Regions from separate parts of the Alteromonas sp. R7 genome, predicted to be linked through region 1. Evidence: predicted binding sites of a transcription regulator. Region 1 holds the regulator's gene; each other region holds the start of a gene.
What was found. The regulator LexA, encoded in region 1, represses DNA repair genes until DNA is damaged. The targets are predictions, from matches to a motif close to TACTGTATNNNNATACAGTA.
Positions count from the first base shown of each region.

Region 1 (4,968 bases):
TCCACTTTTCAAACTCGGCGGGTTCTTTAGCAATTACCACAACCGGCATATAGCCATGGTCTTTACCACAAAGCTCTGCGCACTGTCCGCGATAAATACCCGGCTCATTCACCTTGGCCCAAGACTCGTTAATAAAGCCGGGGTTGGCATCTTTTTTCACGGCAAAGTCAGGAACCCACCAAGAGTGGATAACGTCGTCAGAAGTAATAAGAAAGCGTACTTTTTTCCCAGTAGGAATAACCAGAGGGCGGTCAACTTCAAGCAGGTAGTTATCTGTTTTCTGAAATTTGTTTTCTATTTGCTCGCGCTGAGTGGCGAGTAAAGAATAAAACTCGACATCGCTATCCATGTACTTGTAATGCCATTTCCATTGAGAGCCTGTTACTAACACCGTCATGTCAGGCTCAGACGTGTCTTCCATAGCAATTAGAGTATTCGCTGCGGGTACCGCCATGAAAATAAGAATAAGGAAAGGAATAACGGTCCAAGCAATTTCGACCTTCACGTTTTCGTGAAAATTCGCTGGCTTGGCGCCACGGGATTTTCTATGTAGATACATTGAGGCGAACATCACGCCAAAAACTACAACCGCGATACCTACACAAATGAAGAACATCAACATATGGAGGTCGTATACCTGCCCACTGATGTCGGTAGCACCGCGTCTCAAATTAAGCGAAGAGGCTTCTTCGCTTGCTTCTTGTGCAAAAAGCAAAGGGGAAAAAAGCAAAATTGGTATACTAGAACACCATTTTGCGAAAACGGTCGTTAGTTGTTTCACTCAGCACCTCCGTAATGGCGTGGTCAAAGACGCTGATTAATTTGCGCGATGCCCTACCAAATGGTTTGCGAACGATTGACCCATAACCTCAACTTGTAAAACAAATTTAGAGTCATTGTTATTATTTTGTTAATCTCTGTATAAGAATTGCGCAATAATGTCGTGCCGTCTAGTCTTTTCTATTAAAAATTTAACGAAGTGGTTAATTTTTAATCATTTACTAAAATGGTCGCGGGGATTTCAAGTGCAAAAAAGAGAAAGCGATTGCTGTGGGATGCCCTTGGAATCAAACAGGCATTTTGAACACGGGGTTAAAGTAAATGCTCGACTAACTAGTTAAGAAATCAATAAGTAATCGATGACTCAATGTCGATTTCAAACAAAATTCACAATAAAAAATGGAAAATACTTGAAGCATTCATAGAAAGAATAACGTGAGTAATGATAAAAATAGGCGCGAAGAAAACTAACAGGTTTGCTGGGCAGGATAAAACCTAAGTTGGCAGATTGAAGAAAAAAACAGGAACAAAAGACATAAAAAAAGCGGCTAACGCGCCGCTTTTATACAAACAAGCTAAAATACTACATCCAGTCAGCGTTTCTGATCACACCCACCGCAATACCTTCTATCGCAAAATGTTCAGTCGCCAAATCAACTTTTATTGGTGCAAACTCATCATTTTCAGCATGAAGCAATACTTCACGCCCGCGTTTCTCTAGACGCTTTACGGTGACGTCTTCATCTACACGCGCCACAACCACCTGACCGTTGTGTACATCAGTAGTGCGATGAACAGCGAGAAGATCACCGTCTAAAATACCAATGTCTTTCATGCTCATACCGTTAACGCGTAGCAAAAAGTCGGCATGGGGTTGAAACAGTGCAGGATCGACTTTGTAGTGCGATTCAACATGCTCTTGCGCCAAGATCGGCTCACCAGCTGCAACACGCCCAATTAACGGTAGGCCTTCTTCTTCTTGTGCGTCGTTATCAAGAGGGATATTGAGCTTAATGCCACGAGACGTACCAGGCAAAATTTCAATCACGCCTTTACGCGCCAATGCTTTCAAATGTTCCTCTGCTGCATTAGCAGAACGAAAGCCAAGCTGACGGGCTATTTCCGCACGAGTAGGCGGCATTCCCGTTTCTAACATGGTTGTTTTAATAAGTTCTAAAACTTCGGTTTGTCGAGCTGTGAGTGGGCGCATAAAAGACCTGTCTGTTCATACAGTTCCTGTAAGTATATACACCTAAAACTAAATAACAAGCACTTGCCGCGTCTTTTGCGATCTGCAATAGCCTACGACAAGTGCTTTCCTCTTATTTTACGAGAAGAGCCATGTTCGGGTTACTAATTTGTAACTCCAGCTCCCCATCACTATTTTGACGTGTGCGCATGCCTTCAACATTATCGAGCCCAAGTCCAGGGCTTTGCCACACCACATTGCCTTTATTATCAACCTCAACCACGCGATATGCGATGCTGTCATAATAATTGTACGAATAGTCATTCTCGTTAGGCTGGTAGATAGCGAGAATCGACTGATTAGACGACGTCGTTGGAACAGCCGCTATATACTGAGGGTAGAATGACGGTGCTATAGCGTCTTTGAGTTCTAATGCACCGCTCGCCACGTCATAAACATTGATGGTGTTGTAGTTTCTATTTAAACACGCAAATTCAAGTTCGCTATCACTATCAAAATTTACCGTGAGCAATTGGTCACAATTGGTTTCCAATTCATTCAATCCAACAAATTCACCATCCTGCATTTTATAGAGCTTGAGCGAACTATAGCCCCCAACAGCAAAATAATGCACACCGTCTTTTTCAGAGGCAGCAAGCGCATTAATTGAAAAATCGTTAATGATTGAGTCGATAAGCACCTGATTCTCGATATCAAACGCTTTAAGTCGATTGTTCTCAATAATAACTGCATCGGCGTAACTGTCGTTATTTACGTCAATGGCTTCAATAAACGAAATTTCACTATTCTGATTATTGTTCAGTGTCCACTGAATAGCGTTATCTGTAAGTCTCACGACATTAAACGACGAACTATAATCCAGTGCCCCTATTAGTAACTCACCCACACCGTCATTGTTGTAGTCTGTAACGACCGGTTTGCTATAGTTATAGACATCTTCGCCAACCTCAGCACTTATCGCAAAGTTATCCTCTTTATCTACCGATAAAATCTGAATAGATGATTCGTAACTACTTGTATCGCTAACAAAGACGGCTCTTTCATCATTATCGCCATAAGGTGCCCAACCCGCGGCATGATATCTACTCGCGCGCGGCGCACCTTTTATATCTGACAAGGCATATTCACCGTTGGCATCTTGTTGCGCTACTAAAATTTGATTCTCACCAGTCCAAATAATGTCGTCCACATTGTCATTGTCTAAATCGTCAATGAGAAGTGACATGCCACTGTAAGTGTTGTGGTTAAGAGCCCACTGCTCAGAGATTTGTCCCGCTTCTAATGCAAAACCTCTAACTTGTCCCCACTGACACTCGGAGACAACCACTATTCCTTCTGTAGCTGGGCTTTCTTTACTATAGGCGATATCACAAATGTCACCATGTTCCGCCGTTGCCAAACTGCTTTTCGATACTGCTGAGTAGATTGAGATATCATTCCAACTATCGGCACCGATGATTTCATCTACACCATCGTTATTCATATCACCCAGCACAACAAATGCGTCGCTGAACCCGCTACCGTATAGCCATTGGTTGGCACCGCTTTCGATATCAAATACATAACCATTGTTCGTTACCATTTCTATCGATGCGTCATCATCTACGTTACCAAAAGCAAGGTTATTGACGCCGTCAATATCGTACTGTTGCAACTGCTCACCTGTGCGAACATCTACAATGGCAATAGAAGTCGCATTGTAATATTCGCTCCCATATAAATAAGCAACTTCATCAACTCCGTCACCATTGATGTCGTAAAATAAGCCAGAAATAATACTATCTTCAATAATAAACACCGCTTCTGCGTTACTTTCGCGGTCTTTTATTACAGACAATCCCTGTTGAGTAAGAAGGTAGATTTCATCATTATTGTCACCATCAACATCTTGGGTATGCACGCTTCTAATTTCGCCTTTAGTTGGCAGTTTATACGGATACACATAGGTATTTTTAAGCGTATTGCCTTCTAGCGAAAATGCGCCCACGTTGCGAGCATTTACCGTGATAAGTTCACTTACACCATTGGTCGAAGCAATAGCAAAGCCGTGATTATAAATTGGTGTCATCACAGTAGTACGAGCATAAGCCGGGGCCTTGTCCGCATAAGAAGTGATTTCGAGCGTTTGTTGGGATTCAGTTCCGTCTAAGCTAGCGAAACTAAACATATAAGTTTGAGCGTTGAAAAGTTGATTCGCAGGTACATTCCAGGTCATCAGACCTTCCGCATTTAACGAAGCACCGGGAGGCGCTGAAATAAGCTGTCCCGCGACGTCATCGTCAACTCTGTCTGGGTCACTCATCGATACGGTAAACTCTACGTATCCGCCCGCAGTTACTACTTCAGGCATATTCGATGCAGTGAGCGTCATAGGAGAATTGCCGATCTCAACGAAAGTAGGCTGGGATTCAACAACGTTAATACCGTCTGACACCACCATGGTAACTTTAACTTCATCACCGAAGACTGCGCTGTAAGGTGGCAGCGTGGTACCATTAACATCGTCAAGGACTACACCATTTACATACCAGCGAAACGAAATCACCAGCTCTGAGTCGGGAGTATCTGAATCATGATAGTAGCCAGGCTCAACGGTGACTTCATCTGTGGTATAGACAGTCTCATAGGCATAGTAATAAGGCTGATTCACTACAGGAGGTACGGATATCGCATCGATATCTGAAAGCGCAAGGCCAGTATGATTTCCGCTGGCAAACGCTGTTAGATTATTAAAGTATACACCTACATCGTAAATATCATCGCCGTTGTTATCTTCGCCATAGCGAACTGCGCCATCAATAACGTCAATTCCAGCCGTTTTATCTCCTTTTACGACCAGCGAGCCAGATGACGAATAGGGAAGGTCGCCCTGATCAGAAGAATATGCAAAGTCCAATTTGCCTTTAGACGCAATGTAGATTGAACCATTAAGTTCAGACACGAAGGTGTTGTTTGTCACCCCTTCTGCTGATGTGCCA
Region 1 covers NZ_JBVTQX010000006.1:205,701-210,668, forward strand. Annotated here, with positions in the region: gene coxB (cytochrome c oxidase subunit II) at 1-781, opposite strand, end outside; gene lexA (transcriptional repressor LexA) at 1,364-1,990, opposite strand; gene AC0J2X_RS11825 (COG1470 family protein) at 2,103-4,968, opposite strand, start outside.

Region 2 (4,968 bases), on a different contig from region 1:
TGGCGTCTTGGCTGGTGTGTGGTACCTGAAGCGATGACGCCCATCGTTGAAAAGCTCGCGCAGAATTTGTTTATTTGCCCCTCTACCCTATCGCAAAAAGCCGCTCTTGCGTGCTTTACACCAAAAGCATTGGCGCAATGCGAGCAAAACCGCCATACGCTGGAAAAGCGTGCTTCCCTTGTTTTTAGTGCACTTGAAAATATGGGGCTTGGTTTAGATGCAAAGCCTGACGGTGCGTTTTACGCCTACATCAATATTAAGCACACAGGGTTAAGTGCAATTGAATTTTGTGATGCCCTACTTTCACAACATCATGTAGCGCTTACGCCGGGTAATGATTTTGGTGAGCACAATGCCAACCATTACGTAAGACTGTCTTTCGCCACTAGCATTGAACGCTTGGAGGAAGGGCTTTCACGGCTAGCTGAGTTTGTAGAATCATTAAGCTAACGCTTTTTTATGCTCACCATTTAATTTCGTGAATAGACAAATATTACCGAAAAAAATGATAGATATGGGTGCTTGTGCGTATATTGAGTAACGCATATTGATGACACGTGTCGAAACGAAATAAAACAGGACAAAACAATGAGTAACGAACGGGAATTTGATGTAGTTATTTTCGGTGCTACAGGTTTTACGGGTAAGTTAGTAGCTGAATATTTTCAGGCTCAGTATGGCAGCGACAGCAGCGTTAAGTGGGCGGTCGCAGGCCGAAACGAAGCTAAACTCAACGGCGTAAAAAAGGAGCTAGGCATTAGTGAAAGCGTTGCTAGCATTGTAGCCGATGGTGATGATGACGACGCGCTAGATGCGTTGACGAAGCGCACAGCCGTTGTACTTACCACTGTTGGTCCGTATCAAATTTACGGTGAAAAGTTACTTTCTGCATGTGTCGATAACGGCACCGGCTATACAGATCTTTGCGGTGAGCCAGCCTGGATGCACCAAATGATCAATAAATACGAAGCGAAAGCTAAAGAAACCGGCGCAAACATTGTGTTCTCGTGTGGCTTTGACTCTGTGCCTTTTGACCTTGGTGTGTACTACCTTCAAGAACATGCCAAAAAGCAAACTGGCGATCTCATTGAATATGTAAAAGGTCGCGTTCGTAAAATGCAGGGCACGTTCTCTGGCGGTACGGCTGCAAGTTTAAAAGCGACCATGGCGGCTGCGCACAAAGATAAGTCTGTCATGGCGGCACTTATTAACCCGCACTCATTAACCGATGGCGCGTCAAATCAGCCACAGCCCGATGGCAATAAACCTTACTTCGATGAGCAGTTAGGCACATGGGTTGCACCATTTATTATGGCGGCCATCAATACTAAAAACGTTCATCGCACGAACTACCTGGGCGGATATAGCTACGGCAAGAACTTTCAATATGATGAAATGATGATGACTGGCCCAGGTGAGAAAGGTGAAGCCATGGCGAATCACGTTGCCAAAGATAAGTCGCTTGCAAGTGATGATGGCCCTAAACCAGGTGAAGGCCCGAGCAAAGAAGAGCGCGAAAATGGCTTTTACGATGTCATGTTTGTGGGTACCGCTACCAATGGTGATATGCTAGCCGTATCGGTAAAAGGCGACAAGGATCCAGGTTACGGCTCTACCAGTAAAATGATTTCAGAATCTGCCCTTTGCTTGTGCAAAGACGTTAGTTTATCTGGTGGTTTCTTCACACCTGCGGCAGCACTTGGTAACAAGCTTATCCGCCGTTTAGAAGAAAAAGCAGGCTTAACGTTTGCTATCGAGAAATAGCGATTCAAAAAACGAAGGCTGAACACAAATTGCGTTCAGCCTTTTCTCTCTGCGCTAGGTGTTATTGTTGTTTTTTAAGCGAGTACCGCTTTTAATGCTTTAACGCACGCGTCAGTTTCTTCAGGTGTCCCTACGCTAATACGTGACCAGGAGTCGTACCCAGGCCACGTGCGCCCTACAACCTTTATACCTTGAGCTTTCATCTTTTCTGCAAATTTATCGTGCGGCATGCCCGTATCCATGTAAATAAAATTCCCTTGTGGATTTGGCGCAAACGGCTGCTTTAACTCTTTAGCTACTTTTACTAACTTTTCACGCTCAGTTTTAATGCGTGAGCGCATTGTGTTTAAGTTCTCATGATCATCCATACTTGCCATACCCGCTACTAATGCCAAGTAATTCACACCACCCATGCGCAGCATACCGCCCATTGTTTTAGCTTGCTCAGCAGGCATGATGGCGTAACCGAGACGCTGTCCCGCCATGGCGTGAATTTTAGAGAAGGTGCGGCAAATCACCACGTTGTACCCTTCAGCTACTAGCTTCGATTGCACATTAGCGGGGTAAGCATCAGACATTTCAATGTAGGCTTCATCGATGAAAACCTGTGCTTTCTTCGATACACGTTTTGCAAAAGCGGTAAGCTTCGCCGCATCTACCATGCTCCCTGTCGGATTATTTGGATTACATACGTACACAGCAGTCGTATCTTCGGTTACTGCTGCTTCAATTGCATCTAGATCAAAAGTCATATCATTGGCTAACGGCACGTAGGTCACGTCTGCCCCCATAAACTCAGCGCCCCGTGGTACGCCTTCGTAGGTTGCCATAGACGTTACCAGTTTATTGCCGTTTTTGGTGATCCAGTCCGCATAGCCAAAAAGAATAGGTGAAGATCCATTCGTAATTACGATTTGCTCAGCAGATACGCCTTCTTGCTCAGCAATTTTTTGCGCTAACACTTCAACCGTAGCGTCGGTATAACGCGCTAGGTTTAAAAGCTCGCTTTGCATTGCCTTTGCGGCTTTTTTTGACGGCCCAAAGGCATTTTCATTCGACGATAGGCGAATAAGACCATCGTTTACATTTGGGGTAGCAGACGGGAAGTGTTCAGTTTGCATACCTGCGGCACGAAGGTCGCCCATAATACTGTCAACGCTGGTCGTTAGCGCTACTGCTCCTGCACATAATCCCACTGACTTTAACCAATTACGGCGTGAAGAATTCACGGTGCTCTGTTGTTCATTTTTATTCATATTTCGCTCTGTCTTCCGTCTACATTCACTTTAGACTAAAGGCTTAATTTTAAACGCGCAATAGCATAGAAACGCTAAACCATTGACATAAATGCACTTTTTACGTGCATATGGCGCACTAAAATTGACAACATAAGAAGTTTTAACGCGTTAAGCCGTTACATTGCGGTGCAGCGTTATTTTGTCGTTTTTGGCGTTTGCGATGAATGACATTTTTTCTGATGTTAAAGGCGCAGCACTCTCTCGCTATTGGTTCTTCGCACTTGAAGCCTGCCTTTTAAACGACTGTGTAATCCATCTATATAAATACAAAGTAAGAATTACGGCGAAACATTCATCGATTACTCAGTATGCAAAACAGGAGTTAAATATGGCTAAGGACCACGGCAACCAAATTAAAAACGACGACACTTACGAAGCCCTTCGCGACGAAGGCTACAGTAAAGAGAAGTCGGCGCGCATTGCCAATGCGCAAGCCAATAGCGAACAAACCCCTTCTAAAGATGGTGGAAAAGGCAAAAAATACGAGGATCGCACTAAAGAGGAACTGTATCAAAAGGCCAAGGAAGTCGGCATTGAAGGTCGCTCTAACATGAGCAAAGACGAATTAATTGATGCGTTACGCAATCATTAGTGGCGGATAGACCGCCACATACAAAAACTGGTCACTGTGGCGGTGATGATTACGTTTTATCAGACACGCATAATTTGTGCATTTCGTGGCAAACCTCAACTTCAAGTAAAGATCTACCGCCTCAATAGTAGGCGACTAGCTCTTCGCCCGCCCAATACATGACAATATTTCATGATAAAATGAAAATAAGTCATTTTTATTCATAGTTAAATCAACGTATAACGTGTTCATAGCTTTTACAGCAGTCTCACTACTCGGTTTAACTTTAGGAATAGAAGCGCATTCTCATGAACAACAACGTGAACACAGATTTCTCTTTTACTATTAACAGCGTTCAGTTTAATGAAGATTATCGCCCTTCAGACAACACACGCATCACCACCAACTTCGCCAATTTAGCTCGTGGTCAACGCCGCAAAGAAAATTTGCGCGATGCACTTAGCATGATAAACAACCGCTTTAATGCACTGGCTAGCTGGGATAATGAAAGTGGCGATCGCTATGCTGTCGAACTTGAAATTGTGTCGGTAGATATCGACGTTGAGGGTAACGGCAACACATTCCCAACTATCGAAATCTTACAAACCAATATAATTGACAAAAAAACGGGTAAACGCACTCAAGGTATTGTGGGAAACAACTTCTCGTCTTATGTTCGCGATTATGACTTTAGCGTTCGTCTATCTAATCACAATCGTGGACAGTCTTCGTTCAGTGTCCCTACCGATTTTGGTGATCTGCACGGAAAGTTGTTTAAGTATTTCGTTAATTCAGAAGCCTATAAAGCACATTTTTCAAAGCTGCCGGTCATTTGTTTAAGCGTTTCCGACAATAAAACCTACCGTCGAACAGAAAATCAGCACCCCGTTTTAGGCGTTGAATATCAGCCTAATGAATCATCACTAACTGAACAGTATTTCAAGAAGATGGGCTTAAACGTGCGCTATTTCATGCCACCAAACAGTGCTGCTCCTTTTGCATTTTATTTCTTTGGTGATTTGTTAAACGACTACACCAATTTAGAACTTATCAGCACTATTGCTACGATGGAGACCTTCCAGAAAATTTATCGCCCTGAGATTTATAACGCTAACGCCCAGGCAGGTTTAAGCTACAAACCAAACTTGAAAAATAGCGATCACTCAGTGACTCGCATTGTTTATGACCGTGAAGAGCGGACTCATCTAGCCGTTGAACAAGGCAAGTTCGTAGAAGAGAACTTTATAAAGCCTTATCAACACAAGTTAGCGCAATTCACAGCAAGCTATGCCTGATCCGTTCATTTAGATACTTGCGATATTCAAACCGCACATG
Region 2 covers NZ_JBVTQX010000003.1:341,567-346,534, reverse strand. Annotated here, with positions in the region: gene AC0J2X_RS07185 (aminotransferase class I/II-fold pyridoxal phosphate-dependent enzyme) at 1-450, shown strand, start outside; gene AC0J2X_RS07180 (saccharopine dehydrogenase family protein) at 589-1,764, shown strand; gene AC0J2X_RS07175 (pyridoxal phosphate-dependent aminotransferase) at 1,839-3,020, opposite strand; gene AC0J2X_RS07170 (DUF7218 family protein) at 3,391-3,654, shown strand; gene AC0J2X_RS07165 (DUF1852 domain-containing protein) at 3,954-4,928, shown strand.
Region 2: AC0J2X_RS07170 (DUF7218 family protein) is a predicted target of LexA. The motif match lies at 3,317-3,336, and genes of this name have one in related genera.

Region 3 (4,968 bases), on a different contig from region 1:
TCACTCGTTATACACTGAAAACTGGAGTCGTAGTTTTTGTGTCCTCATGGAAAAACCTGCTATCTCGAAGTCAAGGTCGCAACAAGCGTCCAAGGTAGATAAGCCAACCTCGAATGTTCATGAACATGCCGAGACAGGTCGCTCTTTTTGGCCGTTTAAGCCACTGTCTGGCTTGTATCAAGATGTATTTATTATCTTGTCTTGGATTGCCATATGGCAAATTGGACGCATTGTTGAATACACTGAACACGCCAGTGTTTGGTTTCCTGCGGCAGGCTACACCCTTGCATGCTTCTTAGTTTTAGGTTGGCGCGCGGTAGTGCCTATTATGGTGGCCGCCATTGCGATTACCGTCTGGAATGGTCATAACTACTTGCTGCCGTTAAGTAACGTAGAAATGATGTGGGGCGGCGTGTTATTCGGCGTTGCACATATGCTCCCTTACTATGCAGGAGCCAGTGTTCTCGGCCATCTATTGAGAAAGCCCGACGTCACCACACCCCAATTAATCGTCTCGTTCTTAATCATCGGCTGTATTTCGTCGTTAGTTGCTACGCAACTAGTCATTGGTTCACTTGTTCTCACTAATCAGATGTCAGCGGCGGATATTAAAGAAGCGATGCTGCCCTTTTGGATAGGGGATATGGCTGGTGTTGTAGTGCTTGCACCTCTTTTTGCTGGCTTGTTAGTAAAAATAAGTGCAGCATCTAAAATAGACCTCTTAGCATTTTCTAACTGCGCTTCATCCGATTTACACAGCTACTTTAAAAAAGTGGCAATCAATTTGGCCCTCATACTATTCGTCATGTTATTGGCAAAACTTACCCAGTCTCGTGACAGTGCATTTGCTATCTTTTTTCTCGCCATTACCCACATGTGGATAGCGTGTACTGAAAGCACGAAGCGTAATGTTATAAGCCTTGCAATAAGCAGCCTATGCATTGTTTTGCTGGTGCATATATTCGCCTTAATGGATTACGTCAAGGTGTATCAGTTTGCACTCAACGTTATTGCAGCCAACGCGTTATTTGGTATAGCCATTCCTCAGTTACAAGCAGACAATGCTTTGCTCAAAGACCGTGTATTTGTGGATACCTTAACCCAAGCTTATACGCGGGAGTATTTGGCCCAGCGCAGCGCACTAGAAATGGCTCAGAGCCGTGAATCTGGAAGCTCGCTTTATTTTGTTATGTTTGATTTAGATAAGTTTAAACGTATTAATGACGAATTAGGTCATGTAGACGGCGACAACGCATTGCGCCGACTAAGTCAGGTGACGAAGGATATTGTGCGTAAAGCGGATGTTTTTGCCCGTTTCGGCGGCGACGAATTTGTACTGCTTCTGCCTAATATCAGCGAGCAAAACGCCCTTAATTTGGTGGAAAAGGTACGTGAAGGTATAAACGCAATCGTTATTTCAGAAGTGTCATTATCATCGAGCTTCGGCGTCACTCTTATGCAGCAAAGCGATACACTCGAGACACTTATTCAGCGCGCCGACCGCGCACTCTACGCATCAAAAGAAAAAGGCGGCAACACAATAACCCTCAAATAATGGGGTCAGAGTACATTTAATCGCTCAAATACGCTGAAGACAAAAATGTACTCTGACCCCATTATTACGAAAGCAGAAATGTACTCTGACCCCAATTTTATACGTGGGAGTTATCTTCTAGTACGTTTTGGCGCATGGATTCACATGGGCTTTGACAAACCGGTCTCCCAACCACTTTAGCTGGAACACCCACCACAGTAACGTGAGCTGGAACACTATTAAGTACAACGCTACCTGCGCCTACTTTTGAGCCTTCACCTATCTCAATATTTCCAAGGATCTTGGCGCCAGCGCCAATTAACACGCCTTGGCGAATTTTAGGGTGACGGTCGCCCGACTCGTTACCGGTACCACCTAATGTAACGCTCTGCAAAATAGATACGTTGTCTTCAACCACTGCAGTTTCACCCACTACAATGCCAGTTGCATGGTCAAACATGACGCCTTTACCTATACGCGCAGCAGGGTGGATATCTACACCAAAGCTTGCCGAGTTGCGGCTTTGTAAGAATAAAGCAAGCTGATGACGCCCATGAACCCAAAGGTAATGCGCCATGCGGTGTACTTGCACAGCATGAAAACCTTTAAAGTGAAGTAAGGGAGTAAGGTAATCGTTGACCGCCGCATCCCGCGCCTTAATCGCTAGAATGTCAGCAATAGCCGCTTCGCTGATGCCTGGCTCAAGTAAGTAAGCTTCATCGAAAACTTCACGAATGGCGAGCGCAGGCATGACGTCGTCTGCCATTTTGTTCGACAGAATAAAACTAAGCGACGATTCAAAGTTGTGATGTGCAAGAACACTGGCATGCACATAGCTAGACAGCAAAGGCTCTTTTTCAGCAACAACTTGCGCTTCTTGTTTTAGCGTAGACCAAAAATCGATGGGCGTTGTAAGTGCGGTCATGAGCATGTCCCGTTATATAAAAATGCTGTGTTCTATCAGAAAATTGGGTAAGCGATCTAAACTTGTTCCTTGCTGGGCATATCTATGCTGACAAAAGGGAACGCGTAAAAGTTTACCTGAGTTTGATGTGATGCAATACCGATGTGATACCGACCAAGCGCATAATTCGATCAATTTATCGAATTAATTCGTTATAGCTAATAACCGTATCGTACATGTACACATCGTTAAAGCACTCTGCTCTCTCGCTGCGTCTAACTGAGTGCTTCCATTAATTTAATAGAACGTTCAGAGCGCTCGTATCTTTCATTAAATAATACTTAAAATCATGATTGCACACGAACGTATAATGCCGTTGAAGTTTATCTTCACTGGGGAAAAACTGGACTGTATAAATCAACAGGCAGGTGGCATAATAGCGCGCTGCTGAATGTATAACACTATCAACTAACAGGTACCACACTATGGATGTATCTCGACTGCTAGACGAGCTAAACGACAAACAGCGTGAAGCAGTAGCAGCCCCACTATCTAACGCCCTAGTTTTGGCTGGCGCGGGCAGTGGTAAAACCCGCGTATTAGTGCATCGCATTGCGTGGTTAATGGAAGTCGAAAACATCGCCCCTTTTTCTATTTTGGCAGTAACCTTTACCAATAAAGCAGCCAAAGAAATGCGCGGCCGAATAGAGTCGTTGATGGGTCGCAGCCTGCACAATATGTGGATTGGTACCTTCCACGGGCTTGCGCATCGCTTACTACGTGCGCACCATGCAGAAGCCAACTTGCCTGAGAATTTTCAGATAATTGATTCGGACGATCAGTATCGACTTATTCGCCGCATTCTGAAGGCCATGAACCTGGACGAAAAGCATTGGGCGCCTCGTCAAATTCAGTGGTACATAAATGGCAACAAAGACGAAGGCTTGCGCCCTCAGCACATTGAAACCCACGGCGATCATATTCAAAAGACCATGCGCGAAGTCTATGCGGCATATCAAGACGCTTGTGACCGTTCAGGATTGGTAGATTTTGCTGAACTGTTGCTACGCGCACATGAATTATGGGCTAAAAACCCAGAAGTATTAGCCCACTATCAACGTCGTTTCCGTGCAGTGTTGGTAGACGAATTCCAAGATACCAACAATATCCAATATGCATGGCTTCGTATGCTGTGTAGTGGTGGTAATAATAACATTATGATTGTTGGCGACGACGATCAGTCTATTTACGGCTGGCGCGGCGCGAACGTAGATAATATTCAGCACTTCCTGAAAGACTTCAACGAGCCTACTACTATTCGCCTTGAGCAGAATTACCGCTCTACAGGAAACATTCTTAAAGCGGCGAACACGGTTATCGACAACAATACGGGCCGTTTAGGGAAAGAGCTTTGGACGGAAGACGCGCAAGGCGAGCTTATTTCTGTATATGCGGGTTTCAACGAGCTAGATGAAGCGCGCTTTATTGTTTCGAAAATCAAAGATTGGCTTAATCAAGGCAACGCCCTTACTGATACCGCTATTCTTTATCGAAACAACGCCCAGTCTCGAGTACTGGAAGAAGCCTTGCTGCACGAAGGGCTGGCGTATCGCATATACGGCGGTCTGCGCTTCTTCGAACGCCAAGAGATTAAAGACGCCCTTGGCTATATGCGTATGGTGAGCCACCCGCACGACGATGCAGCTTTCGAGCGTGTAGTAAACACCCCAAGTCGCGGTATTGGTGAGAAAACCTTATCGCAAGTGCGCGACACCGCGCGAATGCACAACTGTTCAATGTGGCAGGCGTGTCAGTTGCTCATTAATGAAGGTGGCTTTAAAGGCCGCGCGCTAAACGCTATGCAAAGCTTCGTGTTGCTAATTACTGAGCTAGAGCAATCCACGTTAGATGAGCCCCTTGACCAACAAGCCGATAAGGCTATTCGCCAGTCTGGTCTGTACGCCATGTACCAAGCAGAGCGCGGAGAAAAGGCCCAAGCACGTCTAGAAAACTTGGAAGAATTGGTTACTGCATGTAAAACCTTTATCGTGCCTGAAGAAGCCGAAGAAATGTCGCCTCTGGCAGCCTTTCTAGCTCATGCGTCGCTGGAAGCAGGTGAAACCCAGGCGGATAAAGACCAGGATGCCGTGCAGATGATGACTATACACACCGCTAAAGGCCTTGAATTTCCACTGGTATTCTTAGCAGGTGTAGAAGAAGGCATGTTCCCTAGCCAAATGACCAACGACGAGCCAGGTCGAATGGAAGAGGAACGCAGACTTTGCTATGTTGGTATGACCAGAGCAATGCAAAAGTTGTATATTACTTATGCAGAAAGTCGTCGACTCTATGGCCAAGATAAGTATCATACTGCTTCTCGATTTATTCGCGAAATGCCAGCAGACTGCGTTGAAGAGGTTAGGCTGAAATCGACTATTTCGCGGCCCGTGCACAACCGCTTTAGCCAAGCGACGTCGCACGCCAGTTTTGAAGAAACGGGCTTTAGTTTAGGTGAGCGAGTTGTACACCG
Region 3 covers NZ_JBVTQX010000007.1:156,894-161,861, forward strand. Annotated here, with positions in the region: gene AC0J2X_RS13015 (sensor domain-containing diguanylate cyclase) at 47-1,555, shown strand; gene cysE (serine O-acetyltransferase) at 1,653-2,459, opposite strand; gene uvrD (DNA helicase II) at 2,924-4,968, shown strand, end outside.
Region 3: uvrD (DNA helicase II) is a predicted target of LexA. The motif match lies at 2,845-2,864, and genes of this name have one in related genera.

Region 4 (4,968 bases), on a different contig from region 1:
TCTCGCCATTCAAGGATCATTTCACCCATTTGCGTAGGCTCGTAGCGACCTTCAAAACGCAGGGTATAGCGTCTTCTGCCCACATCGACAAAGCCGCCTGAAATATCATTCGCACGCCCCAACTCGTTGGCAACTGCCGTTAGGTCAATGCCTAACTGCGCCGCTTTAAACGGGTCGAAAACAATTTGAAACTCCTCAACGCCGCCAACCCCGCTTTCCATACGTGCTCTGGCCACGCCTGGAATAGCCTCAAGCTGAGGTTTAATGACATCGGTAAAAAAGGTTACATAGGTATTAATTTCGTTTGGATTGCCCGGAAGGCGCTGAAGAAAAAAGTAGGTCAAAGCGGGGGCGTCTCCCCCACTTCCAGCAAGCATAATATTAGGGGACAAGGCATCGCGAGGTAGTGGCGGTACGCGATTCATGCGGCTAATCACTTCAATGAGCGTTTTCTGCATGTCCGTATCTAAACCAAACTCTAGATTAATCCACGCATTACCTTGGTTTGCCCATGCATTCATCGACTCAAGGCCAGGGATCCCTTGCAGCACTTCCTCTTGAGGTTCAATGATCTCCGACTCAATTTCTTGGGGCGACGCAGCGCGCCACGAGGTCTGGATGTTAATATTCGGTCTTTCAATGTCAGGAAACAGCTGTACAGGTAAATTAAACAGGCTATATAGCCCTAAAAATACCAGCAGTGTTATTCCTATACCTACCCCAGTCGCGTTTTTTATTGCTTGCTTAGTGATGTCCATAATATGGCACTTATGCTTTTTATTGTTTGGTTTACTATAGGTCGCAGGAATGACAGAAAAAGTTTAAAGCCATGACACTAAGAATTTCAGCGATTATTAACATTTTGTTTAAACACCGTTTAAAAAACGTTATTTATCGCAGATGAGTGGACCTCAAAAATACGCCATTTGTCGGCGCTGGACATATTTGCTTACACCCACCGTTAATTAGGCGTCGCGACGTGGAGTGAGGGTAGGGATATTTTTAACTCGCCCTTCGGGAAGGTTTGGCAAGCATCACTATGGGAATTTAAAAAGCAACGGCCATTCCTACATTCCCACGCTTTGCTAGGAAACTTACCAGCACCTTCTGGGTGGGCAATCATCTATGCGGATTGGTATTGTTCTTTAAGTATCGAACAAAAATTTAGAGCAAAAAAAAGCCGCTCTAGGAGCGGCTTTTTTCAAATACGTCAGCGATTACGCTTCAGCAATGATGATCACTTTGATTGAAGTGATAACGTCAGAGTGAAGTTGTAAGTCGATGTCATACTCACCAGTTTCACGAAGAGTACCAGTAGGTAGTTTAACTTCTGCTTTTTGTACTTCAACGCCAGCTGCAGTGATTGCATCAGCGATGTCACGAGTACCAACAGAGCCAAATAGTTTACCTTCGTCACCAGCAGGAGCTGCGATTGTAACTTCAGCAAGCTCAGCAACTTTTTCAGCGCGTGCGTTAGCAGCAGCTAGTTGCTCAGCAATTTTCGCTTCAAGTTCAGCACGACGTGCTTCGAACTTTTCAACGTTGTCTTTAGTTGCAGGAACCGCTTTACCCTGTGGGAAAAGGAAGTTACGAGCGTAACCAGACTTAACAGTCACTTGGTCGCCCAGGCCGCCAAGGTTGGCGATTTTATCTAGTAGGATGATATTCATCTTAGCTAACCCTTATATTCGCCAAATTACTTGTGTGAATCAGTGTACGGAAGCAACGCAAGGAAACGTGCGCGCTTGATCGCAGAAGACAGCTGACGCTGATATTTTGCGCTTGTACCAGTAATACGGCTAGGGACAATTTTACCGCTCTCAGTGATGTAGTTCTTAAGAGTAGCGATATCTTTGTAATCAATCTCAGTCACACCTTCTGCAGTGAAACGGCAGAACTTACGACGTCTGAAAAAACGAGCCATGGGTGATCTCCTTAAGCGTTGTCTTCAGTGGTTTCAGTTTTCTTTTCCGCGCGATCTTGGCGAGGAGCAGAATCGTCACGACGCTCACGACGAGGCTCTTCTTTCATCATTGGAGAAGGCTCAGTCACAGCAGTCTTAGTGCGCATAACCATGTTACGTAGGATCACGTCGTTGAAACGGAAAGCATTTTCCAATTCATCAACAGCTTCTGCAGACGCTTCAGCATTGATTAGTACGTAGTGGGCTTTGTGCAGCTTTTCAATTGGGTAAGCCAGTTGACGACGGCCCCAATCTTCTAAACGATGAATCTGACCACCGTCTTGCTTTAGGATTGTGGTATAACGCTCGATCATACCAGGTACTTGTTCACTCTGATCAGGGTGAACCATAAATACGATTTCGTAATGACGCATTATAGCTCCTTACGGTTGTAGCCTCGACAGTACAGCCGACTGTATGGAGACAAGGAACGAATTGGGATGGCTGTAAGGGCGCGCATTATACGCAGCAGTTACTAATTGCACAAGCATTAATCACCTTTAGAGCAATCATTTGCCCTTTCCCCAAACACTACGCTCAGACATTTAATCAAAATACTGTTTATTTATACAGTAAAATACTGTACAGTTTTTGTGTCTTTAATAAACAGGGGACCTACCATGGCCATTACCACACAGTATGTTGTTACGCACAAAGGGGTAGAAAAATTGGTAACTACCGACAAAAAAGAAGCCGATCAGTATGACAAAATGCTCGATGCAGCAGATAACCTTGCTGACTACATTCATGCGAAGGGCATCAAGCTAGACGATAGCGTAGTGGAAGAGCTCACCATCATGCTGTCTAAAAACAAAGATAAAATCAGTAAGATTTTCAAAGGCGCTACCGCAGAAAGCGTATTAGAAGATGAAAGCGCAGAAGTGGTAAAGCTACAAGCTAACGGCTGATAATTTAGGCGCGCCTCTCTTTTGCGTCGTTATGATGAGCAATTAATAAGAGCAATTGCCGCTTTAGGCTGATGAGATCTGATAGCATAGCTATACGCAAAAATGTTATTTGATAACATTACCTCAACGCGGCAATGTGTTTTCTCTGGTTTTTAACTGGGTGAACAGACGTGTCGCTTTTGCTAATGTGAACATAAGACGTAAATACAGGTCGGGTTTAGCGTGAATACCATCAATAAAAAAAATAGCACTCACTCCCAGCGCAACGCAGTGTCTGAAGAGCACAACGCAGTGAATAAAGAGCGCAACACAGCGATTGAAGTTAGCAATTTACAGTTTTCGTACACCAAAGAAAGTCCCCCCATCATTGACATTAAAGCGTGGCAAGTTTCGCAAGGTGAGCACGTTTTTCTCTCAGGGCCTTCGGGTAGCGGAAAGAGCACATTGCTCAATTTGCTGTGCGGAACATTAACTCCAACTCAGGGCGACATTGCCTTATTAGCGCAGCCTTTCTCCACATTATCGAACCGACAGCGGGACAAGTTTAGAGCACGCAGTATCGGCGTTGTTTTTCAACAATTTAATCTTATTCCCTACCTTTCTGTGGCACAGAACATTAATGCGGCGGTGTATTTTGCAAGTACAAACGTCAGCAAGACAGCATCAGACGCAAAGCTTCGTCATTTACTGGACAAGCTACAGCTGCCTTCTCACGTGCTGCATGCGAAAGCTGACGCATTGAGTATTGGTCAGCAGCAGCGCGTTGCCATTGCCAGAGCACTGATTAACGACCCACAATTATTAATTGTCGATGAACCTACCTCTGCCCTAGATACCGATGCCAGAGATAGTTTTATGTCGCTGCTAAAAGACGTTGCAGGTGAAAGCACCATGATTTTTGTTAGTCACGATAAAGCCATGGAGAGTTATTTCGACCGCCACTGCAGCATGAGTGAATTAAGCCCAAGTACAAACCACTTAAAAACGCGAGGCGATGAGGCCCCAAAAGCACAGGAGCGTGCGTAATGCTAAGTACCATTGCTATTGAAAGCTTAAAGCGCAGGAAAACAACGGCAATCCTCACACTTTTAAGCATTACCATCAGCATTAGTTTACTTTTGTGCGTGGACATTATTCGCACCCAAGTTAAAACCAGTTTTACGCGCACCGTTTCTGGTGTAGATCTTATTGTTGGCGCACCAAGTGGACAGCTTAATTTACTCCTGTCATCAGTGTTTAATATAGGCACTCCCACCAAAGGTATTGAATATAAAAGTATTGCGGCGCTTCAATCTAACAAGCAGGTATCGTGGCTTATCCCACTATCTTTGGGTGATACCCACAGAGGTTTTAGAGTAGTAGGTACGACCAACAGCTTTTTCGACCACTTTAAATACGGTGATATGCAATCACTTGAAATGGCAGCAGGCTCGACATTTACGCAGCCACTGTCTACCGTTATTGGCGCAGATATCGCCAAATCATTGGGGTACAAGGTAGGGGATAAGATTATTATTTCCCATGGTCTGGGTAGCGTATCGTTCAACAACCATGACGATCACCCTTTCACTATCTCAGGCATAGTTAAGAAAACCGGTACGCCCGTAGATAAAGCCGTATACGTTACCCTACAGGGACTTGAAGAAGCCCACACAGGACCTAAACATTCGCCCACCTCAATGTTAGGCCGTAAATCTGCTGACAAGGCGAACGAGCATGAGCATGAACATGAGCATGAGCATGAGCATGAGCATGACGAGCATACAAAAGAACATGCAGTTTACAATAGCGAAGCGTTTACGCCTGAGTCAGTATCCGTGGTGATGCTGGGGCTTAAACATCGGGTAACTGCACTGCAGCTTCAGTATCAAATTAATCAAAGTAAAAAAGAGCCGCTAATGGCTATTCTACCGGGCATGGCACTCGCAGAACTTTGGCAAATTATGGGAAATGTTGAATCGCTATTGCTTGGCCTTTCCGGTCTTATCGTCATCTGCGCGTTAATTGGGCTTGCGACTATGCTGCTGGCAACGATGAGAGAGCGTTATCAAGAAATCGCCGTTTTACGAACTATAGGCGCAGGACCGTTTACCTTAC
Region 4 covers NZ_JBVTQX010000005.1:292,823-297,790, forward strand. Annotated here, with positions in the region: gene AC0J2X_RS10575 (efflux RND transporter permease subunit) at 1-758, opposite strand, end outside; gene rplI (50S ribosomal protein L9) at 1,218-1,670, opposite strand; gene rpsR (30S ribosomal protein S18) at 1,697-1,924, opposite strand; gene rpsF (30S ribosomal protein S6) at 1,936-2,337, opposite strand; gene AC0J2X_RS10595 (YebG family protein) at 2,584-2,871, shown strand; gene AC0J2X_RS10600 (ABC transporter ATP-binding protein) at 3,094-3,897, shown strand; gene AC0J2X_RS10605 (ABC transporter permease) at 3,897-4,968, shown strand, end outside.
Region 4: AC0J2X_RS10595 (YebG family protein) is a predicted target of LexA. The motif match lies at 2,519-2,538, and genes of this name have one in related genera.